One region of the Pseudomonas sp. AC070 genome, then DNA from elsewhere that is predicted to be linked to it. Evidence: predicted binding sites of a transcription regulator. Region 1 holds the regulator's gene; each other region holds the start of a gene.

Region 1 (8,246 bases):
GGGCGCGGGGAAATTCGCTGGCAGTTGGGTTAGAACGCGTTGCAGCGCCACCGGGCCGCCGGTCGAGGTGCCGATGGCCAACAGTTTGTAAGGCTTGCGCTTGGGCGCTGCGCTGGAGCCGGCAGCAGGCGCTGCAGGAGCCGGCCGTGGCGCAACTGGCGCGGGGCGCGCAGGGGTGCTGCTGGTGGCGGTGCTGGAAGAGCTGGCGGCGGGCGCATGACTGGGCGCAGGTGCCGGCGCGGCAGCAGGCATACCGCTGTAGCGGCGATTACTGCGGGCGATGGTGTGTACCTTCTCGCACAGCAGTTGTTTGACTTTCTCGGGGTTGCGGGAGATGTCTTCGAAATTCTTCGGCAGGAAGTCCACCGCACCGGCATCCAGCGCATCGAGCGTAACGCGCGCGCCTTCGTGGGTGAGCGAGGAGAACATCAGTACCGGAGTGGGACAGCGCTGCATGATGTGACGCACGGCCGTAATGCCATCCATCATCGGCATTTCGTAGTCCATGGTGATCACGTCAGGCTTGAGGGCCAGGGCCTGATCGATCGCTTCGCGACCATTGGTGGCAGTGCCAACGACCTGGATATTCGAGTCGGCGGAGAGAATCTCCGAGACACGCCGGCGGAAAAAGCCGGAATCGTCCACCACCAGAACCTTAACTGCCATAACCGCTCCTTTGTACCCGCCCGAGACCCCGTTGGGCCGTCGCGCTTGGTGCTGCGCAAGCAGGCGGAGCGCTTATTTACGTCCCGTAAATGCCACGCTCCATGCCTTATCTACGCTGAGTGACACACCGCATCAGATGCGGCGTGCGTAACGCTTGAGCATGCTCGGCACATCCAGAATCAGGGCAATGCGCCCATCACCCGTAATGGTGGCCCCGGACATTCCCGGAGTGCCTTGGAGCATCTTGCCCAGCGGCTTGATCACGACTTCTTCCTGGCCCACCAACTGATCGACCACAAAGCCGATCCGCTGCGTGCCCACCGACAGAATCACCACATGGCCTTCGTGCTGCTCTTCGTGCTGGGCGCTGCTGATGAGCCAGCGCTTGAGGTAGAACAGCGGCAAGGCTTTGTCCCTCACGATCACCACTTCCTGACCGTCGACGACGTTGGTGCGCGACAGGTCGAGGTGGAAGATTTCGTTGACGTTAACCAGCGGGAACGCAAACGCCTGGTTGCCGAGCATGACCATCAAGGTCGGCATGATCGCCAAGGTCAGCGGCACCTTGATGACGATCTTGGTGCCTTGGCCTTTGGCCGAGTAAATGTTGATGATGCCGTTGAGCTGGGAAATCTTGGTTTTCACCACGTCCATGCCCACGCCACGGCCAGACACGTCGGAAATCTCGGTTTTGGTCGAGAAGCCCGGGGCGAAAATCAGGTTGTAGCATTCGGCTTCGCTGAGGCGGTCTGCGGCGTCTTTGTCGAGCACGCCCTTCTCCACCGCTTTGGCGCGCAGTACGTCGGGGTCCATGCCGTTGCCGTCGTCCGAAATCGACAGCAGGATGTGGTCGCCCTCTTGCTGCGCCGACAGCACGATTTTGCCGCCGCGGCTTTTGCCGGCGGCTTCGCGTTTTTCCGGCGACTCGATACCGTGGTCCACCGAGTTGCGCACCAAGTGAACCAACGGGTCGGCGAGTGCCTCAACCAGGTTTTTGTCGAGGTCGGTTTCTTCACCGACCAGCTCCAGGTTGATCTCTTTTTTCAGGCTGCGGGCCAGGTCGCGAACCAAACGCGGGAAGCGACCGAAGACTTTCTTGATCGGCTGCATGCGGGTTTTCATCACCGCGGTTTGCAGATCTGCCGTCACCACGTCGAGGTTGGACACCGCCTTGGACATGTTCTCGTCGCCGCTGTTGAGTCCCAGACGCACCAGACGGTTACGCACCAGCACCAACTCGCCGACCATATTCATGATTTCGTCCAGCCGCGCGGTGTCGACGCGCACGGTGGTTTCCGCTTCGGCGGCTGGGCCGGCTTTATCAGCAGCGGCAGCAGCAGGTGCCGGGGCTGGCGCAGCGGCAGGTTTAGCCGGGGCGACAGGTTTGGCCGGCTCGGCTTTCGCGGCGGGCTTGGGCGCAGGTGCAGCTGCTTTCGCCGGCGCGGCGGCGGCCGGCACTGGCGCCTGGGCAGCGGGTTCTACGAATTTCCCTTGGCCGTGCAGTTGATCCAGCAAGGCCTCGAATTCGTCGTCGGTAATGTTGTCGCCAGCGCCACTCGCCGCAGGCGTTGCCGCTGCTACTGGCGCGGCGGGCGCTTGCGGCTCAGCGGCGGGCTCAACGAATTTGCCTTTGCCATGCAACTGGTCCAGCAGCGCTTCAAATTCGTCATCGGTAATTTCATCGCCACCACCGGCAGCGGCCGGGGCCGCACTGGCAGGCGGCGCGCTGACCGGCGCAGCGGGCGCGGCAGGAGCAGCAGCGAACTGGCCTTTGCCGTGCAACTGGTCGAGTAGCGATTCGAATTCGTCGTCGGTAATTTCATCACCGCTGGCGGCTGCTACGGGCGCTTTGGGCTCGTCGTGCAGGGCATCGAGCAACTGCTCGAATTCGCTGTCGGTGATATCGCCAGAGGCTTCTGCCGCAGCGGGCGCCTCGGCAACGTCGGGTTCGGGTTCAGCCTCTGGTTCGGCAGTCGCACCGGCCAATTCTGCGGCACTCTGCGGCTCGGCCAAACGGGCCAGCGCCGCCAACAGCTCTGGCGTAGCCGGTGTCGGCGTGGTGCGTTCGCGCACTTCAGAAAACATGCCATTGACGGCATCAAGAGCTTCGAGAACGACGTCCATCAACTCCGAGTCAACGCGCCGCTCACCCTTGCGCAGGATGTCGAACACGTTTTCGGCAATGTGGCAGCACTCCACCAGCTCATTGAGCTGGAGGAAGCCGGCGCCACCTTTGACGGTGTGGAATCCGCGGAAAATCGCATTGAGCAGATTGGAATCATCCGGGCGGCTTTCCAGCTCGACCAATTGTTCCGATAACTGCTCAAGAATTTCGCCGGCCTCTACCAGGAAGTCCTGGAGGATTTCTTCATCGGCGCCGAAGCTCATCTGTGTGCTCCCTAGAATCCCAAGCTTGATAGCAGATCGTCCACGTCGTCCTGATTGGAAGCGACGTCTTCACGCTTATCGGCATGAATCTGCGGACCTTCACCATGAGAAGGCTCTTTTTGTTGTTCTTGCTCGGCGCGCAGCACGGCATGGTCGTGCTCGATACCCGCGAAACGGTCCACTTGGCTGGCCATAAGCACCAGTTTCAGCAGGTTGCTTTCCACTTCGGTAACCAGTTGCGTAACGCGCTTGATCACCTGACCGGTGAGGTCCTGGTAATCCTGGGCGAGCAGAATGTCGTTGAGATGCCCCGACAATTTGCTGCTGTCACGTTCGCTTCGGGCGAGGAACAGTTCGATGCGTTTGGCCAATTCGCGGAAAGCTTCGGCACCCAACTCGCGGCGCATAAAGCGACCCCAGTCGGCGCCCAGCGCAGTGGCTTCATCGTTGAGGTCGTTAACCAGCGGCGCGCTCTGCTCCACCAGATCCATGGTGCGATTGGCCGCTTTCTCGGTCATCGTCACGACATAGTTCAGGCGTTCAGTGGCGTCGGTGATTTGCGACACTTCCTTGGCATGTGGCACGCGTGGGTCAAGCTGGAAATTGACGATGGCGTTGTGCAGCTCACGCGTCAGTTTTCCCACTTCGTGGTAAAGACCACGATCACGCACTTTGTTGAGCTCATGAATGAGCTGCACCGCTTCGCCAAAATTACCTTTTTCAAGGCTATCAACGAGCTCGCGGGCATTGGATTTTAGGGACGACTCAAGGTCGCCCATGGGTAGATCGTCGTGCGCCATATTGCCCCCACGGCCGGGATCAGCCGTTAACACGCTCGAAGATTTTTTCGATCTTCTCTTTCAGCACTTGAGCTGTGAACGGCTTCACTACGTAGCCATTCACCCCGGCCTGCGCCGCTTCGATAATCTGATCGCGCTTGGCCTCGGCGGTCACCATCAGCACCGGCAGGTGCTTGAGACGGTCATCGGCGCGAACCGCACGCAGCAGGTCGATACCGGTCATTCCCGGCATGTTCCAGTCAGTGACGAGAAAGTCGAAGCTGCCGCTTTGCAGCATGGGTAAAGCGGTGGTTCCGTCATCAGCCTCAGCGGTGTTGGTGAATCCCAAGTCACGCAAGAGGTTCTTGATGATCCGTCGCATCGTTGAGAAGTCGTCAACGATGAGGATTTTCATGTTTTTGTCCAAGTCGACCTCCGTACAGTCCTAAACGCACCCAGCACCTGGATGCGCGTTGAATCGAGAAACTGGCAGTGCCGCTCAGCTAGCGCGCCACTCGCTCAAGCGTGCACGCAAACGAGCGGCACACTGGCTATGCAACTGGCTGACCCGCGATTCGCTGACCCCCAGCACTTCGCCAATTTCCTTGAGATTCAGTTCTTCGTCGTAATACAGCGACAACACCAACTGTTCACGTTCAGGCAGTCCAGAGATGGCCGCCGCCAATGCCGATTGGAAGCGTTCATCTTCCAGATCGCGCGAAGGCTCGAAGTGGGTAATGCCAGCGTCTTCACGCAGACCTGTGTGCTCGCCGTCCTGAAGAAGGTCGTCGAAACTGAACAAGCGGCTGCCCAAAGTGTCGCCAAGAATGCCGTAGTAATCCTCGAGACTCAATTGGAGTTCGGCCGCAACTTCTTGATCTTTAGCGTCTCTGCCCGTTCGGGCTTCAATTTTTCTAATTGCGTCACTGACCATGCGACTGTTGCGGTGCACCGAACGCGGCGCCCAATCGCCCTTGCGTACCTCATCCAGCATAGATCCACGTATACGAATGCCGGCGAAAGTTTCAAAACTGGCGCCTTTGCTGGAGTCGTATTTCTTAGAGGCTTCAAGCAGACCGATCATGCCGGCCTGGATCAGATCTTCCACCTGCACGCTTGCCGGCAAACGTGCCAGCAAGTGGTAGGCGATGCGTTTGACCAGAGGCGCGTAACGCTCGATCAACTGGTGCTGGGAGTCCTGCGCCTGTGCCTTGCTATACATACGGAGCCCATTGCCTGATGTCATACGGCCGTATCAGCAAGCGGTTGCTGGACCAGACGCTCCACGAAGAACTCCAAGTGCCCACGCGGATTGGCTGGTAACGGCCAGGTGTCGACCTTCTGCGCGATGGCCTTGAATGCCAGCGCGCACTTGGAGCGAGGGAAGGCCTCATAAACTGCGCGTTGCTTCTGTACCGCCTTGCGTACCGACTCGTCGTAAGGCACAGCGCCGACGTATTGCAAGGCGACGTCGAGGAAACGATCAGTCACTTTGGTCAGCTTAGCAAAGAGGTTGCGACCTTCCTGTGGGCTGTGCGCCATATTGGCCAGCACACGGAAACGGCTCATGCCGTGGTCGCGGTTCAGCAGTTTGATCAGGGCGTAGGCGTCGGTGATGGAGGTGGGCTCATCGCACACCACCACAATCACTTCCTGGGCCGCGCGCACAAAGCTCACCACCGCATCGCCAATACCGGCAGCGGTGTCGATCACTAATACGTCGAGGTTGTCACTGATGTCGCTGAACGCCTGAATCAGGCCAGCGTGTTGCATGGGCGTGAGCTGCACCATGCTTTGTGTGCCGGAGGCTGCCGGCACGATGCGGATGCCACCCGGCCCTTGCAGCAGCACGTCGCGCAGTTCGCATTCGCCACTGATGACGTCAGCCAGGGTGCGCTTGGCCGACAGGCCCAACAGCACGTCCACGTTGGCCAGGCCCAGGTCGGCGTCCATCAGCATCACACGCCGACCAAGGTCAGCCAGGGCCAGGGAAAGATTGACCGAAACATTGGTCTTGCCGACGCCACCCTTGCCGCCGGTCACCGCGATCACCTGTACGGGATGCATACCCATGTTATCTACACACCTTGTCTAGCTCGACTGAGGCCACTTGGCTGATTACGTTCAGGCTCGGCACCGGGCCAATCTGAACGACTAAATTTCGTTACTGCCTTGCTCTACAGCGAATCAGCCTGCGCGACGCGCCGGGTTCTGGTACAGCCCGGCGAACATGTCGGCCATGGCGTCTTCACTGGGCTCCTGAGGCGCCTGCAAACTCACGGCCCGACTCACCAACTGATGACTGCGCGGAACGTGCAAGTCATCTGGAATGCGCGGACCGTCTGCCAGATAGGCTACCGGTAGATGCTGGCTTATAGCCAGACTTAAAACCTCGCCCAAACTGGTTGCTTCATCGGCCTTGGTAAGAATACAGCCACTCAGACCGCAACGCTTATAGCTATGGTAGGCCGCCTTGAGCACTTGGCTCTGGCTGGTAGCGGCCAGAACCAGATAATTTTTCGATTTGACCCCACGACCGGCCAAGGTTTCCAACTGCATGTGCAGCGCCGGATCATTACCCGGCAAGCCGGCGGTATCGATCAGCACCACGCGTTTGCGCGCCAATGGCTCGAGCGCTTGGGTCAGCGAGGTGCCGGGGTCCACTTGGGTCACCGACACATTAAGAATGCGACCCAAGGTTTTCAGTTGTTCCTGGGCACCGATGCGGTAGCTGTCCATGCTCACCAGCGCCACGTGTTGCGCGCCGTATTTCAAAACATAACGCGCCGCCATTTTTGCCAGTGTAGTGGTTTTGCCCATACCAGCCGGACCAACCAGGGCGATCACACCACCCTCTTCCAGCGGCTCGACTTTTGGCGTTTTGATCGCGTGGGCCAGGTGGGCAAGAATCATGCGCCAGGCCTGACGCTGCTCGGACACGGCAGACACCCGCTCCAGCAGCACGCGCGACAATTCTGCCGGCAAGCCCATGCGTTGCAGACGACGCCACAGCGCAGCCTGTTGCGGACGGCGACTTTGCATCTGACCCCAGGCCATCGAGCCCAGTTGCACTTCAATCAGCTCGCGCAGGCCGTTCAATTCGAAACGCATGGCGTCGAGGCTGCGTTGGTCGGTTGCCACCGCCTTCGCAGGTTGCGGCGCCGGTGCGGCAGCCGGTTTTGGTCGCTCAGGGCGAACAAACGAGGCCGGCAACTCGGGCGCCACGATGGACTCATTGGCGAACAACTGGCCGTCTTTCATTTTTTCGCCGGCCACACGGGTGGCCAGATCGGCTTGCGCCGACACCAGCATCGACTGCGTGCGACGCAACTCGTTCTCAAGCTCAGGGTTCGGCTGGCGTGCAGGAATCACCGGCGCCTGGTAGTCCAGGGCAGCGGTCAATTCCACGCCTCCGGCGACACGGCGCGTGCCGATGATGGACGCATCGGCGCCCAGCTCATCGCGAACCAACTTCATGACTTGACGCATATCGGCGGCGAAAAAGCGTTTAACTTGCATGACCTAAGCCTCAGTTCAGTTCTGACCCACCGTGGCAACGATGGTGACCTGCTTGTTGTCTGGGATTTCCTGGTACGCCAACACGTGCATGGTCGGTACTGCCAACCGTGCGAACCGCGAGAGCATCGCCCGAACCGGACCGGCTACCAGCAGAATCGCAGGCTTGCCGAGCATTTCCTGGCGTTGCGCGGCGTCCACCAGGGAACGCTGCAGCTTCTCGGCCATGCTTGGCTCCAGGAGAATGCCATCCTCGGAGCCTTGACCGGCCTTCTGTAGACTATTGAGCAATATCTGTTCCAACCTCGGCTCCAAGGTGATCACAGGCAGCTCCGGCTCTAGTCCCACAATGCCTTGCACGATTGAGCGCGACAGCGCGACACGCACCGCTGCCACCATGGCGGCGGGATCTTGACTCTTCACGTTGCTAATCGCTTCGGCGATAGAACGGATATCGCGAACCGGCACCTGCTCTTGCAGCAACGACTGCAACACCTTGAGCAAGGTCGACAGCGAGACCACGCCCGGCACCAATTCTTCGGCCAGTTTCGGCGAGCCCTTGGCCAGCAATTGCAGCAGCTGCTGCACTTCCTCATGGCCGAGCAATTCATGGGCGTGCTTGTGCAGCACCTGGTTCAGGTGCGTGGCGACCACGGTGCTGGCGTCGACCACGGTGTAGCCCAACGACTGCGCCTGATCGCGCTGGAACTGGTCGATCCAGACCGCATCCAGGCCGAACGCCGGATCTTTGGCGGCCACGCCGTTGAGCGTGCCGAACACCTGGCCGGGGTTGATCGCCAGCTCGCGGTCCGGGTAAATCTCGGCTTCGGCCAGGCTCACGCCCATGAGCGTCAAACGGTAGGCGTTGGGCTGCAAATCGAGGTTGTCGCGGATGTG
Region 2 (8,246 bases), 300 kb from region 1:
GTGACGTGGCGTTCGATAACCGCGAGCGGCTCAACGTCGGCTGGTACGAAAAGCATGGATTGAAGCTGACTGACGACGGTCGTTGCGCCTTTTATGCAGGCGCCGGCGAGCCGTTGCAGGTGGCCCATGCCATTTCATTTTTCGGCTGGGAAAACGGCAACTACGCGCACTGGCTGAGCGAGAAATTGGCGCGTTTTTTCTGGATTAACCAAGCCGCGTTCGATGCGCAAACCGTGGTGTTGGTGGAGGCGGGTTTGCCTGCCTCGATCATGGACTCGCTGGCACTGTTCTGGCCGCGCGAGCGAACCGTCTGCGTGCCCGCCGGCCAGGCGTGCGATGTGGGCGTGCTGTATCACTTCTCCGACAGTGCCGATATCTGGGAACCACGCGCCGGTTACGTGTATGCCGGTGACGAGTATCAGGTGTTCCCCAGCGCCATCGCCTGGATGGCCAATTACATCAAAGCGCGGGTGCCACGGGCGCACCGCGAGAACGGCAAGACGTACCTGATTCGCCCGCCCGGTGGAAACGGCCGCACCATCGTCAACCAGCAAGCGCTGACCGAGGCGCTACGCGCTGACGGCTTTGCGTTGATTCAGCCGGAAACCCATACGTTCGCCGAGCAGGTGGCGCTGTTGTCATCAATGGAGCTGGCGGTGCTCGGCTCCGGCGCGGCGGCTGCCAACCTGCTGTGGATGCCCAGCGGCAGCACGTTGGTGATGCTTATCCAAGACAACGCGCAGATGTGGTACTGGTTTTTCCACGCCTTGGCGGCGGCTGTTGGCGTGCGTTTGGTTTATTTGCCGGTGGTTGGTCAACCCGGCACCCACTCAGTGGTATTCCACTGGAACGTGGAAATCCCCATCGAAAAATTGCAGGCCTGGTTAGCCGCCGATGCGCCGGTACGCCAGGCGCGCCTGGCACACGTGCCGGTCGACCGGGACGCCGAAGCCGCTGCATTTTTCGCCGAATTGAATCACCAGCGTCGGGCCCAGCATGGGGCGCAGGCGTTGTTTGCCGAGGAACAGACTGCCGTGGATGTAACCGTTGCCGTCATGTCGTACAACAACAGTGCATTTGTCGGTCAGACCATCGACTCGATTCTCGCCCAGCAGGGCGTGACGTTCGAGGTGGTGGTGTTCGATGACTGCTCCAAAGACAACAGCGTCGAGATCTTGCAGCGCTACGCCCAGGACCCGCGCTTTTATTACGAGGTCAACGCCAAGAACCTCGGCATGACCGGCAACTACAACAAATGCGTCACCGCTGGCAGCGGCCGTTATGTGGTGGTGCTGGGTTCGGACGACGTCTTGTACCCCGGCCACCTGGCCTCCTTGGTGGCCGCTCTGGACCGCACGCCGCAAGCTGGCCTCGGTTACACGCAGTGCAACTGGATCGACGAGCAAGGCGCGATTACTCACTACGCGCAACATCCCGGCCACCGTTCGCAGTCCTATTCGGGCGGGCGCGATGAAGTGGTGGACCTGCTCAGCTACGACAACTACATCACGCCCTCGGCGGTCATGTTGCGCCGCAGCGTATTGGCGCAAATCACCCAGGCTGACGGCACCATTCACCGCAGCGACATGCTTGCCGGCGATTGGGAGTTGTGGATTCGTCTGGCGCGGCTGGCACCAGATTTTGTTTTTCTGCGTCAGCCCAGCGTCGGTTACCGCGTGCATGGCGGGCAGATTTCCAACAGCTTCTACGGCAGCGACAAGCCGCTGGCCGAACACACCGAGATTCTTGAACTGAACCTGGCCGACCCCGCCGTGCGCCCGCGCATGATCGCGGCGGCCGGGCCGATTCTGGCCCTGTATCGCCAGCGTATGCAGAGCGCGCCAGCCGAGGTGCAAGCGCGCTTCAGCGCACGCAGTCAGGCGATTGAAGCGGCGCTGCTTGGGCCGAAGGCGCTCAAGGCCGGCGAGCAGGGGCCGACCTTCTCCATCATTCTCACCACCTATAACCGCGCCGATTTGCTGGTTGACGCCCTGGCCAGCCTGAGCGCGCAAACCTTCAAAGACTTCGAAGTCATTCTGATCAACGATGCCGGCGTGCCGGTTGAGCAGGTGCTGCAAGGTTACGACTTCCCTATCACCTATTTGGCACTGGGGCGTAACGGCGGGCTGTCGAACGCGCGTAACTGCGGCATTCGCCAGGCTCAAGGCGCCTACTTGTGCTACCTCGACGACGACGACATGTGGCTGCCAGAGCATTTGCAGCGCCACGCCGAGGCTCACGCGCAAGGCCCACGCCTGGTGTACACCGACACGCTGTACGTGTTGGAAACGCTGGAAGGCGGCAAGCGCCAGGAGATCTCGCGGCAATCTTCGTCGCAGCACGGCCCGTTCTCGCGCGACAACTTGCTGGTGCAGAACTTCATTCCGGTGAACGCCTGGTCGCACCCGCGCCAGTGGCTGGATGAAGTGGGCGGCTTCGACGTTGAGCTGCCAGCGCTGGAAGACTGGGACATGCTGCTGAAGTTGTCGGCGCGTTATCCGGTGGAGCACGTGCAAGCGCAAACCGTGCAAGTGCATATCCGCCAGGAAAGCCCCGAGCAGCGCATGAGCGTGCGCGAGCGCAAGAACTTCCCCGAGCTGTTCCGGCGCTTGTACGGCCGCCATGGCCAGGGCGTCGAGGCGCCGGTGGAGCAAGCGCGCGGTGAGTTTCTGCAAAGCCTGCTCGATGAAATGAGCAACAAGGCGGTGGGCCAGCCCACGTTCGGTTACCTGCACACACTGTCGCCGCAGGTGCTCGCTGCCTTCGAACGTCGTTTGCAAGGCGCGTATGTGCCAAGCATTGAGGTGCTGGTGCTGGCATTGCCGGGCACCGAACCGACGGCGCTGCAAGCGACGGTCGACAGCCTGAACACGCAACAGCACGGCGCGCCGCACCGCGTGGTGAATGGCGATTGGCAGCAGGTTAACGATGCCGCCGTGGCCAGCACGGCCGATTGGCTGTACGTGCTGCCGGCCGGCGATACGCTGGAACCCCACGCGCTGGCATTGTTGTTGGACCGTGCCGTGGCCGCGCCGACTGGCTGCTATTACAGCGACGAAGACACCAGTGGCGAGCAGGGCGCGCATTCACCGATTTTCAAACCCGACTTCAACCTCGATTTGCTGCGCAGTTACCCGTACACCGGGCGCTCGCTGTTTATTGCCCGCGAGGCACTGGAGCAATTGGGCGGGCTGCGGTTCCAGTTCGACGGCCTGGCCTTGCAGGACTTTCAGCTGCGTTGCGCCGAGTCTTTCGGCTTGGACAGCGTCGGCCATATCGCTGAGGTGCTGTGCCACAGCGCGGTGCCGTTCGCGCGCTGGCTGGCCAGTGACGAGGTGCGCCTGCATTCGGCAGCGGTGGTCAGCGAACACCTCGACCGTCTCGGTGTGCCGCACACCATGCAAGAAGGCGTATTGCCGGGCTTCAACCGCATTCGCTACGACTACCCCGAGCGGCCGCTGGTTTCCATTCTGGTGCCCACCAAAGACCAATTGGCGTTGCTGCAACGCTGCGTCGAAACCTTGTTGGAGAAAACCGCTTACTCGAATTACGAGCTGCTGATTATCGACAACGCCAGCGAAACCGAAGAAGCCAAAGCCTGGCTGGCGGGCATCGAGCAGTTGAACAGCGAGCAGATTCGCGTGGTGCGTTATCCGGGGCCGTTCAACTTCTCGGCTATCAATAACGCGGCGGCCGCTGTCGCGCGTGGCGAGTATCTGGTGCTGCTGAACAACGACACGGCGATTCTGCGTGAAGACTGGCTGGATGAATTGCTTAACCACGCGCGGCGCCCGGAAGTGGGCATCGTCGGCGCCAAGCTGTTGTTCCCCAGCGGCCATATTCAGCACGCCGGTGTGGTGCTGGGGCTTAGCGGGCCGGCGGACCATCCGTTCCTTGGCGACGCCGGTGACAGCGCCGGTTACATGCAGCGCCTGTTGGTGGCCCAGAACTATTCGGCGGTAACGGCGGCTTGCCTGATCATCCGCAAAGAGGTGTACGACGCGGTTGGCGGGCTGGATGAGGTGGTGTTCAAGGTTTCCTACAACGACGTCGACCTGTGCCTGAAGGTGCGCGAGGCCGGCTACCTGAGTGTGTGGACGCCTTACTCGGTGCTGTTGCACGAGGGCAGCGTCAGCCAGAAGTCGGGCGTTGAAACCCTGGCGCAGGAACAAAAACTCAAGCGCTTCCGCAGCGAACAGGCAGCGATGTACCAGAAATGGCTGCCGCTGCTGGCTCGCGACCCGGCCTACAACCCGAACCTGACCCTGGCCAATAAAGGCTTCGAGCTGGATCCGATTCGTGGCGCCACCTGGCAACCCTTTGTGCGGGCGCCGCTGCCGCGCATTCTGGTGCACCCGGCCGATCGCGGCGGTTGCGGGCATTACCGGGTGCGTCAGCCGTTCACCGCCATGCAGCGCGAGGGCGTGGCGGACGGGGTAATCAGCGAAACCCTGCTGCATCCGGTGGAGTTGGAGCGGTTCCAGAGCGATGTGATCATCTTCCAGCGCCAGGTCACCGATGCGCAGCTGGAATCGATGGCCGAGATCAAGCAACTGTCGAACGCGTTCCGTGTGTACGAGCTGGACGACTACCTGCCCAACCTGCCGCTGAAAAGCGTGCACCGCGCCGATATGCCCAAAGACGTGCTGCGCTCGTTGCGCAAAGCGCTGACGCTGGTCGACCGCTTCGTGGTGTCGACCCAACCGCTTGCCGAGGCACTTGCCGGCATGCATGACGATATTCGCGTGGTGCTGAACCGGCTGCCGACCAACTGGTGGAACGGTTTGAACAGCGAGCGCCGCGTTGGGCGCAAGCCGCGAGTCGGCTGGGCCGGTGGGGTAGGGCATACGGGCGATCTGGAACTGATTGCCGATGTAGTGCGGCATCTGGCGGATGAAGTGGAATGGGTGTTCTTTGGCCTGTGCCCGGACAAGTTGCGGCCCTACGTGACCGAGTACTACCCAGGCGTGACCATCGACAAGTACCCGACGATTCTTGCCTCGTTGAACCTTGACCTGGCCCTGGCGCCGTTGGAGCAGAACCAGTTCAACGACTGCAAGAGCAACCTGCGATTGCTGGAGTACGGCTTCCTCGGTTTCCCGGTGATCTGTACCGATGCTGTGTGCTATCGCGGCGATTTGCCCGTGACGCGGGTGAAAAACCGCTACAAAGACTGGATGGACGCCATTCGCATGCACCTGGCTGACTTAGATGCAACGGCGAAAATGGGCGATGACTTGCAGACCATTATTCGTCGCGACTGGATGCTCGAAGGCGAGAATGTGAGCAATTGGGCGAAAGCCTGGATGCCCGACTAGACTCATCGTCAATGCGTGGAAGGGGCTTCACAGCGGTGATAGCCCCTTTTTTTATGCGCGTCAGAAAACGGTGAATGCGGCAGCCAGCCCTGTTAAGTGCCGGTTTTGTTTGAAAATTGGCGTCACTTAAACGGCTGGGTGGGTAAGCGAGGCGTTGGAGATGGCTTGGCCACGTGTAAAAATTTTGATCGAGCCCTTTAGTTCTGCGGCCTGTGCCGATACAGAAAGTGTGGAAGCGGTTTGCACCGGTTCAGCAAGCAGCCAGCAAAATTTTTGAAAATTTTGCTAAAGCTCCAAGAACTAGCGCCGATAAACACTTCGAATGCGAATTCTAGGGGCGCCTGAGCTGCAGGCCCTGAACGTCGCAAGCTCAGGCAAATACTAGGTACTCGGGAGACGCCCAAATGGCACTTACAGTTAACACGAACATTGCATCGCTCAACACTCAGCGTAACTTGAACGCTTCGTCCAACTCGCTGAATACCTCGCTGCAACGTCTGTCCACCGGTAACCGCATCAACAGCGCCAAAGACGACGCTGCCGGTCTGCAGATCTCTAACCGTCTGACCAACCAGATCAGCGGCCTGAACGTAGCGACCCGTAACGCCAACGATGGTATCTCTCTGTCGCAAACCGCTGAAGGCGCGCTGCAACAGTCGACCAACATTCTGCAGCGTATCCGTGACCTGTCCATCCAGGCAGCCAACGGCTCGAACAGCGACACCGACCGTGCCGCTCTGCAAAAAGAAGTATCGGCCCAACAAGCTGAATTGAGCCGTATTGCCGACACCACTACCTTCGGTGGTCGCAAACTGCTCGACGGTTCGTTCGGTACCACTAGCTTCCAAGTGGGTTCCAACGCTTACGAAACCATCGACGTTTCGCTGAAAAATGCTTCTGCTACCTCGCTGGGTTCGTACCAGATCGGTGGCGGCGCAAGCACTGACAGCGCCGGCGCTTCGGCTGCTGGTGGCACTGTGTCTGCAAGCATCGCAGCAAGCGGCGCTGGCTTCTCGGCTAACACCATCACCGTTGTTGGTGGCGGTCAAACCAAAGACGTAGCCGTAACCTCCGGCGACAGCGCCAAATCGATTGCTGGCAAGTTCGACGGCGCCATCTCGGGCCTGAGCGCTTCGGCTCGTAACGTTGTACAGGCTGACGTGAACATCACTTCCGGCGCTGCCAGCTTCTCGCTGAGCGTGGGTAGCCAGTCGGTTGCCATCGTCGGTGTGACTGACTCCAAAGGTTTGGCTGATCAGATCAACTCGAACGCCGGTAAGCTGAACGTAACTGCGAACTACGATTCGAAAACTGACAAAGTGACCATTACTTCGGCCACTGGTGAAAACATTGTCTTCGGTGCTGACTCTGCTTCGTCGACCGGTACCATCAACCTGGCTGCACAAGGTTCTGACGGTACTTTCAGCGCCGAGACCGATGTTCGTGCCGCAGGCGGTAAAGCGATCGGGTACGTCGAGTTGAACTCGCCGAACTCCTACGCCCTCACCGGTACTTCGACTGAAGTGTTTGGCGACCAGGCTGCCGACCTGAACACCGTTTCGGATGTGGATATCTCCACCGCTGACGGCGCTCAACGTGCAATCGCTGTAATCGACAACGCACTGCAAAACATCGATGCTCAGCGTGCGGACCTCGGTGCTGTACAGAACCGCTTCGACAACACCATCAGCAACCTGCAGAACATCTCTGAGAACGCTGACGCTGCTCGTAGCCGGATCAAAGACACTGACTTCGCTGCTGAAACTGCAAAGCTGTCGAAAAACCAAGTACTGCAACAAGCTGGTACCGCGATTCTGGCTCAAGCTAACCAACTGCCACAGTCGGTTCTCAGTCTGCTGCAATAACGCAGAAAGAGACGCCAAAATCGGTGGGAGGAAGGGGATGACCCTTCCTCCCATTTGGCCATTGTGAGGTGTCTAAAATGGATGTTTCCAATATCACGTCGGTTGCCGCTCTGCCCAGACAAGCTCGTGACGGGCAAGTGCCGGTAGGGTCTGCTCAGCAGGCTGCAAAACAGACGGCGTCCGCTGCAAGTGCGGATACCAGCTCCGACGCTCAGGCCGACAGTGGAAGTATTGATGCAGCGGTTGCTGACATTCAGTCCTTCGTGCAAACGGTTAAGCGTGGTTTGAATTTCAATGTCGATGACTCAAGCGGCGAAGTTGTTGTCAAAGTTATCGATACGGACTCAGGCAAGTTGGTGCGGCAGATTCCTTCGGAGGAATTGCTTAAGCTGGCTGAACGCCTAGAGGACATTCGCAGCCTCATGTTCGAGGCTAAAGCGTGAGTTGGTACGGTTCTTGAGTACAACTCGCCATACCCGTTCCCATAGGGAATTCGGGACGTTTTTTTGACGGAGGTGCGAGATGGCTGGTGTAACTGGCATTGGTTCGGGCGTAAATATTGACGACATCGTGAAGGCTTCTGTAGCGGCGGAGAAAGCGCCCAAGCAAAACCAGATCGATAAGCTCGAATCCAAAACAACGACCAAGTTGACCTCGCTCGGTTCGTTGAAGAGCGCAGTGAGCGAGTTCCAAACCGCCCTGTCGCTGCTCAACAGCCCGACCAGCTTCCTGTCCAAATCGGCAACGTCCACCAACACCACCGCGCTCAGCGCCACTGGCAGCGCCAGCGCGATCGCGGGTAGCTATAAAATTGAAGTGTCGAAACTGGCCAGCAGCAGCAAAATTGCTTCTGCGGCGATCAGTGGCGGCAGCACTGCCAAATTCAACACCGGTTCGCTGGAAATCAAAGTCGGCAGCAACACAGCGCTGACCGTCAATGTCGACAGCACCAACAACACCCTTGCCGGTGTGCGTGACGCCATCAATGCCCAAGGCAAAACCGCCGGGGTGAGCGCCACCATCGTTACCGACAGTCAGGGTTCGCGCCTGGTTCTGAGCAGCA
Region 3 (8,246 bases), 3.1 Mb from region 1:
AGCTGGCTAACGGCGCCGTCGGCGGGGCAGAGCACGGCGCCCGGAGTTTCGTCCAATGGCCGTGCGCCGTCTTTCAACGCACGAGTGAAGAAGGCGTTGAAGTTTTCGTAGGCGGTTGGGTCTTCAACCTGCGCTTCGCTCATGTCCACTTGGTACTGTTTGACGAACCACTTAATGAGCGGATTTTTCAGCCATTCAGCGCGGCATTCGGCGATACAGCCGATGGCCCGCGACAGCAGGTGATGAGGCAGCAGGTATTGGCTGAGGATAAACAAACGATCTTTCATGGATGTTCCTAAACGTTGAATAAGTAGCCGAGGTTTACACCTCGATTGGCGTATCCGGCAGATTGCCCCACTCGCCCCATGAGCCGGCGTATGCCTTCACTCGCGGATAGCCCAGCGCCTTGGCCACCAGGTAGGTGAAGCCGGAGCGGTGATGGGTTTGGCAGTGGGTGATGATTTCTTTGTCTTTGCTCAGCCCGAGGCTTTCCAGGATGGCGGGCATGTCTTGGCGAATGCGCAGGGCGCGGGCCTGGTCCATGCCGGCGGTCCACTCAAAATTCACCGCGCCGGGAATGTGGCCGCCGCGTGCTGCCACCACTTTTTCGCCGCGGTATTCCGACGGCGCGCGGGCATCCCAAATGCCAAGGTCGGCACTGCCCAGACGGCTTAGCAGGTACTCGCGGGTGGCGGTTGGGGCGTCGCCAATCGTCACGGCGATTGGCGCTTGCGTGGTCGGCGCCGGAACCTCGGTGCTCAGCTCACGCTCTTCGGCTTGCCAGGCCAGCAGGCCGCCGTCGAGGTAGTGGTAGTGGCCATGGCCGATCACATCCAGCAGCCAGATGAAACGTCCGGCCCAGCCGCCGCCTTCATCGTCATACACCACATAAACGGCGTCGGGGTTGTGCCCCAGTTCGGCGAACAGCGCTTGCAGCTGCGCGGGTTCTGGCAGCAGGCCTGGCGCGGGTGGTTGGCCAAGTTGCGTGCGTTTGGGGTCGACGAAACGGGCGCCCGGAATGTGCCCTTGGGCGTAGCGGGCGGCGCTGGTGAGGTCGACCAGAATCAGCTCGGGAGCATTCAGGCGCGAGGCGAGTTCAGCGGGTTCGATGACCAGCGGCAAACCAGTGAAGGCAGACATGCATGGCCTCCGGGCCAAATGAATAAGGGGGCAAATTGTAGCGGAAAGGTTAGCGCCCGCGTTTGGCAAAGCTGGCCAGGGCGCGCTCGATGCATTGCGATATTTTGCCAAACGCCTGCACGCACGGTTCGCTCAGTGGCGTGCCTTGCTGGTCGACGACCAGAATCATGACCACTTTGCCGTTGTTGGCCAGCGAGCGCAGCAGGGTGTGCTCGCCGGGAAACAGGGCTTTCAAGGTGCCGGGCAACAAGGCCGAGAATTGCGCGATGTTGTCCGGGCTCAGGCGCAGTTGCCCCGGTTGTGACAGCAAGCGTTTGAGCACTTGGCTCTGCGTGGCATCGAGAGTCAGCGCTTGCGCTTCTTTGGGCAGGCCGACGATCTGTTGCGTCACCAGGTGCGTTTGCGTTTTATCAGCCAACAACACCAGCGCACGGCTCATGCCGCAAGCGTCCAGCGCGTCGCGAATGCAGGCGGTCAGTTGCAACAGGTTGGCGAAGGCGCTCGGTTCGCGCAGCAGCTCGCGGCAGTATTGTTGCCACGCGGGGGAGGTGTCCTTCGGCGGCGGCGCGGGTTCAGCTATGGCTTGCAGGTGACGGGCATTCCACGGCCAGAGCAGGGCATGAGCCGGGTGCCATAAATCGGTTCCGGGAAATTGCCGCGCACTGGTGACTGCTTGTTGGTGCGTCAGTTGCTGCAAGTCTGCCAGCGGCAGTTGCAAATAGAGCGCGGTGATGCGCTGCCAACGCAAGCTGTGCGGGCAGTCCCAGGCTTGGTGGGAACTCAGCGCCAACGCGTTGGCAAATAAAATGGTGTTGCCCGGATGCGTCAGCCAGCGCGACAGCGCCGGGTCGGCGTCGAGTAATTGTTGCTGATGCAGCGGCTCTTCATTGTTACGCGCGATGTGAAGCGCCTTGGCCAGCAAACGGCGATCGGTCGCGAGCAGGCGATACGCCTGAATGATCCAATCCGGCAAACGCCATTGCTCAGCGAGTGCCAGGCAGAGCGAAGGTAGCGTAACGCCGAACAGCTCGCGCTCGACCTTGTGGGTCGGCTCGCCCTTGCCGAGCACCCGTTGCTCCCATTTATCCACTAGCTCAGGGTGCGCCGCCGCCAGCGGCCAGAGTGGCGACAAAAACAGCAAGCTGCTCCAGTGAATTTCCTGCCACAGCCGCGCCAGGCGATTGGCAAACAACCCGCTCGCCTGTTGCGAGGCGTGCTGACTGATGAGCTGGATTTGCCGCAGCGCCTTGGGGATTTTCTCTTCGGCAATCACCGGCAACATATTCAGCAGGTCTTCGGTGCGCTTCAAACCCAGGCGCGTAATGGCGATTTCCAGACTTTCCGCGGGCTCGCTCAAGCTGCTGTTGCTGCGGTTGGCTTCGCGCAAAACCAACAGGGCGAGCGAGGGGCTCGCTTCGATCACATTGGCGACATTGCGCAACGAACTGCTGCTATTAAGCAGGGAACGCCGAACCCGTTCATGGGTCGTCGCCAGTATTGGCAGACGAACACTGTCGAGGTGCTTAAGCCAGGTTTTCAGGCTTGATGGTACGGGTGGCAAGGTCGGCATGTTGTTGTGAGCCCATTGGCTTTTAACCTTAACTGGCTATAGTCTGGCGTATAAGTTCCGATAATTAGAAGGGGTGATTTTTATGCCCTTCTCATTGGCTGCGTCTTCCTGACTTTCTAAGTAATCCTCTATGGCAAAAATCATCGGCATCATTGTTGTATTCGCTTCGGTATTGGGCGGCTACATTTTGTCCCACGGTAAAGTGGCGGCGCTTATTCAGCCTTTCGAGGTCATGATCATCGGCGGCGCAGCACTGGGTGCATTCCTCCAGGCCAACCCCGGCAGCACCTTCATGTCAGTGTTCAAAAAAGCACTGAAAATGTTCGGAAACCGCTTCACTCACGCGTTTTATCTTGAAGTGTTGAGCATGCTCTACGAGATCCTCAACAAAAGCCGCCGCGAAGGCATGATGGCCATCGAGGCCGACGTCGAAGACCCCGCCGCCAGCGCCATTTTCAGCAAATACCCAGGCCTGCTCAAAGACGCAGGCATGACCGCTTTTGTCTGCGACTACCTGCGCATCATGTCGTCCGGCAACATGGCCCCCCATGAACTTGAAGGCCTGTTCGACATGGAACTGAGCAGCCTTAAAGAAGAACTCGAACACAACTCCCACGCCGTAACCCGCATCGCCGACGGCTTGCCGGGCTTCGGGATCGTGGCAGCGGTACTCGGTATTGTGGTGACCATGGCCCTGCTGGGCCAGGTTGAGCAATCGGCCCTCGGCCAACACGTGGGCGCGGCGCTGGTGGGTACCTTCCTCGGTATTCTCGCCGCGTATGGCTTCTTCGGGCCGTTGGCCACTTGTCTTGAACACGATGCCAAGGAAGAGCTGAACGTGTACGAAGCCATCAAGGCTTCGTTGGTTGCATCGGCCTCGGGCATGCCGCCGTCGCTGGCGGTGGAGTTCGGTCGTAAAGTGTTGTTCCCGGCGCATCGACCCAGTTTCAGCGAGCTGGAACAAGCGATTCGCGGTCGCTGATAGATGGACAACAACCAACCCATCATCGTTAAGCGCGTCAAGAAATTTGCCGCCGGCCACCACGGTGGAGCCTGGAAGATTGCCTTCGCGGACTTCGCCGTCGCCATGATGGCGTTCTTCCTGGTGCTGTGGCTGATGTCCTCGGCCACGCCAGAGCAGAAGAAAGCCATCTCCGGTTATTTCCAGGACCCCGTTGGTTTCAGCGAAAGTGCCAGTCCTTACGTGATCGACCTGGGTGGCACGCCAACGCCGGCGCCAGACAAAACCCTCAATCCCGAAGTGAAAGACGCCAAGGCTGCCACCGACACCACGTCCGATAACGAAAGCGATATCGCCCCGAGCGAAACGCAAGCGGAAAACATTGCCGAGAAACTCGAAAAAGAGCGCCTGGAATTGCTGCTGCAAGAGCTGCAAAACAAGGTCAACGAGAATCCGCAACTGCAGCGCTTCAAGGATCAGATCCTGTTCGAGATTACTCAGGACGGCTTGCGCATTCAGATCATGGACGCCGCCAATCGCCCGATGTTCGATAGCGGCAGCGCCCGTTTGCAAACGTACTTCGAAGACATCCTCATCGCCATGGCGGACACCATCAAGGCGGTGCCGAACAAGATCAGCATCAGCGGTCACACCGACGCCAAGCCGTTCGTAGGCCGTGGTGATTACGGCAACTGGGAACTGTCGGCCGAGCGCGCCAACGCGGCGCGCCGCACGTTGGTGGCGGGCAGTTACCCCGAAGAGCAAATCGCCCGCGTGGTCGGTTACGCCTCTTCGGCGCTGTTTGATCGCGAAGACCCGATGAACCCGGTTAACCGTCGTATCGACATCATCGTGCTGACCAAAAAGGCGCAGCGCGCTATTGAAGGCGAGCAGGGCGGTGAAGAGGGTGAGGCGCCGCCAGTCGAAGGCGCTCCGGCCGCACCCGGCGCAGCGCCGGCGCCAGGCGCCTCTCCCGCGCCAACCGGAACCGCGCCCGGCGCGCAAACCTCGCCAGAGCAATTTCGCGAAAAGCTCAACGTGTTTGATAACGGTGCGTTGCGTGTGGATCAGGCGCGCGAAAACTGAGTGCCGAGTCCAACGAAAAAGGCCGCGTATCGACGCGGCCTTTTCATTTCAGTAATCCGACTCGGGAAGGGTCGAGATAATGTGCCGATAGCTCGCCATTCGCTGCGGCTGGATGCGCCCCTCTTCCAGCGCCTTGAGCAACGCACAGCCCGGTTCGCGGTCGTGCTTGCAGTCGCGGAAGCGGCATTGGCCCAGCAGGTCGTGAAACTCGATAAAGCCGGCTTCGACGTCATCGCGGCTGACGTGCACCAAACCAAATTCGCGAATACCCGGCGAGTCGATCAACTCGCCGCCGTTGGGGAAGTGGAACAAGCGCGCGGTGGTGGTGGTGTGCGTGCCCTTGCCAGTCAGCTCGGACAGCGGGCCGACGCGGGTGTCGACTTCCGGCAGCAAGCTGTTGACCAGCGACGACTTGCCCACACCCGACTGCCCCACAAACACGCTGACATGCCCATCCAGCTCGGCTTGCAACAGCTGCATGCCGTTGCCGTGGTGGGCCGACACTTCCAACAACGGATAGCCCAATTGCCGGTAAACACCGAGCAGCGCGTTCAGCGCCACGGCGTTTTTGTCATCGATCAGGTCGGCTTTATTAAGCAGCAGTAATGGACGGATGCCTGCGTGTTCGGCGGCCACCAGATAGCGGTCGATCAGGTTGGCGTGGGGTTCAGGCAGCGGGGCGAAGACGATGACGATCAGGTCGACGTTGGCCGCCACCGGCTTCAGTTGGCCGCGGGTATCAGGACGGCACAGCTCGGTATGACGCGGCAGTTGCGCAACGATGACGCCGATGCCTTGGTTGCCGGCGCGCCATACCACTTGGTCGCCGGTGACCAGCGTCGGCAGGTTGGCCCGTAGATGGCAGCGGAAAACCTGCCCGGCCAATTCGCCGTCACGCGCCTCGACTTCAACTTGCACACCGAAGTGCGCGATCACCAAGCCGACTTGCTCGGGGCCCAGGTCGCCGCCTTCCAGCGCTTCCAACGACTGCGACTCACGCTTGGCGGCGCGGGCAGCGCGCTCGCCTTGGATCTTCTCGATGCGCCAATTCTGACGACGGTTGAGCTGGCGTTTGGCCATGGGACTTCCGATTAAATAAGCAACAAATTGGCGAGCGCGAGCTGCGTCGCCTGCAACGATGCAGATGGCCGGCGAGTTTAGCACGCCACCCAAGTTCGCCGCCGCGCGCCATGGCTGAGCTAAACTGCGCAGCTACGCAGAGGAGCCCCACCATGCAAAACCCGCAGAATCTGATATGGATCGACCTGGAAATGACCGGTCTGGATCCCGAAACCGACGTGATCATTGAAATGGCCACCATCGTCACCGACAGCAACCTCAACGTGCTGGCCGAAGGGCCGGTGATCGCGGTGCACCAGAGTGATGAAACCTTGGCGGCCATGGATGAATGGTGCACCCGCACCCACGGCGAAAGCGGCCTGACCCAGCGCGTGCGCGACAGCAAAATCAGCGCCCAGGAAGCCGAAGCCCAGACCATTGCGTTTCTGGAACAGTGGGTACCTAAGGGCAAATCGCCGATCTGCGGCAACAGCATCGGCCAGGACCGCCGCTTCCTCTACCGCTACATGCCGAACCTGGAAGCGTATTTCCACTACCGCTACCTCGACGTGTCCACCCTGAAAGAACTGGTCGTTCGCTGGGCACCGCAGATTCGTGATGGTTTCAGCAAGAAGGGCAGCCACTTGGCGCTGGACGACATCTACGACTCAATCGCCGAGCTGAAATACTACCGCGAGCATTTTATTAAAAAGTTTTGATTGGCTCGGGCGCACAGCCGTTGGGCTTCGCCTTCGGCTCACCGCTCGCGGACCGAACCTTGCGCCGTCATTCCCGCGTAGGCGGGAATCCACAGTCGTGCAGGCATTCATCGTCCGCTCCGACATTCTGGGTACCCGCTTTCGCGAGGACGACGGGGGGGTGTTGCTCCGAGCAGGACCGGTCACCCACCGAGGTGAAGTGCTACCGGGCCCAGGCAGCTTGTAGGAGCGGCTTTAGCCGCGATGCTTTTTTGCCCTCAAGAGCATCGCGGCTAAAGCCGCTCCTACCGAAACCAAACGCGCTAGCGACCGTGCCGCGCCAACGCCCACTGCACGTGTTCGCGCACCATTTCTGACGCATCCTCCCGGCGCAGCTCCAGCGCTTCGATAACCGGAATGCTCGACGGTGCATTGCCCAGCCCCACCGCCAAGTTGCGCAGCCAGCGCTCGTAACCCGCGCGGCGCAAAGGCGAACCTTCGGTACGGCTCAAAAATTCCTCTTCACTCCAGCGAAACAGCTCGGCCAACTGCGCGTTGTCGAGGTTATGGCGCGGGGCGAAGTCGCTCTGCTCGGTCGGCTTGGCGAAACGGTTCCAGGGGCAGACGATCTGGCAGTCATCGCAGCCAAACACCCGGTTGCCGATCAGGGGCCGAAGGTCTGTAGGAATCGGACCTTTCAGCTCGATGGTCAGGTAAGAAATGCAGCGGCGGGCGTCAAGCACATACGGGCCGACAAAGGCGTTGGTCGGGCAGATATCCAGGCAGGCGGTGCAGCGACCGCAGTGTTCGCTGGCGTGAGGTGCATCGACCGGCAGCGGCACATCGACAAACAGCTCGCCCAGGAAAAAGTAGCTGCCGGCCTTGCGGTTCAGCACCAAGGTGTTCTTGCCGATCCAGCCAAGCCCGGCCTGCTCGGCGATGGCTTTTTCCAGCACCGGCGCGCTGTCGACAAATGCGCGGTAGCCGAACGGGCCGATGGCGTGTTGAATGCGTTCAGCCAGTTGCTGCAGGCGTTTGCGAATCAGCTTGTGGTAGTCGCGGCCCAGCGCGTAGCGCGACACATAGGCGGTTTCCGGCTGGCCCAGACGCTGCGCCATCAGCGTGTCGCCGGGCAGGTAGTCCATCCGCAGCGAGACCACGCGCAAGGTGCCGGGTACTAACTGTTCGGGGTGCGAGCGTTTGCTGCCATGGGCGCCCATGTAGTCCATCTCGCCGTGATAGCCCGCCGCCAACCAGCGCTCCAGGTGCGCTTCATGCTCGCCCAGGTCCAGCCCGGCGATGCCGACTTGCTGAAAGCCAAGCTCGCGCCCCCAGTCTTTGATCGACTGGGCGAGGCTGGCGACATCAAGGGCGAGGTTGGACATGGGCACAGGCAACTAAGGCAGAGGTGCGTATAATTCTGCCAGACATCCGAGCCGACTGACGCATGCCGCCTATCAACGACATCCTCCCCACCGCTTTGCACAGTGCCGCCCAGGTACGTGACCTCGACGCTCGCCTTATCGCGGCGGGCACTCCCGGCTTTGAATTGATGGAGCGCGCCGCCCATGCCGCCTGGCGCGCGTTGCGTCAGCGTTGGCCGCAGGTGAACGAAGTCACGGTAGTGGCGGGGCACGGCAACAATGCCGGCGATGCTTATCTGGTCGCGGCCCTGGCCCAGCGTGCCGGGTGGCAGGTTCATCTGTATGCCGTCGGCGATACGGCGCGACTG

What was found. Region 1 encodes FliA, which starts transcription of late flagellar genes. Its sites were predicted from a motif close to CTAAAGTTTNNNNNNNNNNNGCCGNTAA; they were not measured.
Region 2: ACZZ0Q_RS16690 (flagellin) is a predicted target of FliA. The motif match lies at 5,604-5,631, and genes of this name have one in related genera.
Region 3: motA (flagellar motor stator protein MotA) is a predicted target of FliA. The motif match lies at 2,747-2,774, and genes of this name have one in related genera.

The regions. Positions count from the first base shown of each region.
Region 1 covers NZ_OZ409871.1:3,410,721-3,418,966, forward strand. Annotated here, with positions in the region: gene ACZZ0Q_RS15260 (protein-glutamate methylesterase/protein-glutamine glutaminase) at 1-666, opposite strand, end outside; gene ACZZ0Q_RS15265 (chemotaxis protein CheA) at 799-3,054, opposite strand; gene ACZZ0Q_RS15270 (protein phosphatase CheZ) at 3,066-3,854, opposite strand; gene ACZZ0Q_RS15275 (chemotaxis response regulator CheY) at 3,874-4,248, opposite strand; gene fliA (RNA polymerase sigma factor FliA) at 4,333-5,079, opposite strand; gene fleN (flagellar synthesis regulator FleN) at 5,076-5,906, opposite strand; gene flhF (flagellar biosynthesis protein FlhF) at 6,021-7,352, opposite strand; gene flhA (flagellar biosynthesis protein FlhA) at 7,368-8,246, opposite strand, start outside.
Region 2 covers NZ_OZ409871.1:3,711,231-3,719,476, reverse strand. Annotated here, with positions in the region: gene ACZZ0Q_RS16695 (glycosyltransferase) at 1-5,318, shown strand, start outside; gene ACZZ0Q_RS16690 (flagellin) at 5,723-7,183, shown strand; gene ACZZ0Q_RS16685 (flagellar protein FlaG) at 7,261-7,626, shown strand; gene fliD (flagellar filament capping protein FliD) at 7,706-8,246, shown strand, end outside.
Region 3 covers NZ_OZ409871.1:326,359-334,604, forward strand. Annotated here, with positions in the region: gene asd (archaetidylserine decarboxylase) at 1-287, opposite strand, end outside; gene ACZZ0Q_RS01370 (rhodanese-like domain-containing protein) at 322-1,140, opposite strand; gene ACZZ0Q_RS01375 (HDOD domain-containing protein) at 1,190-2,710, opposite strand; gene motA (flagellar motor stator protein MotA) at 2,841-3,692, shown strand; gene motB (flagellar motor protein MotB) at 3,696-4,757, shown strand; gene rsgA (small ribosomal subunit biogenesis GTPase RsgA) at 4,806-5,837, opposite strand; gene orn (oligoribonuclease) at 5,990-6,535, shown strand; gene queG (tRNA epoxyqueuosine(34) reductase QueG) at 6,838-7,899, opposite strand; gene ACZZ0Q_RS01405 (NAD(P)H-hydrate dehydratase) at 7,962-8,246, shown strand, end outside.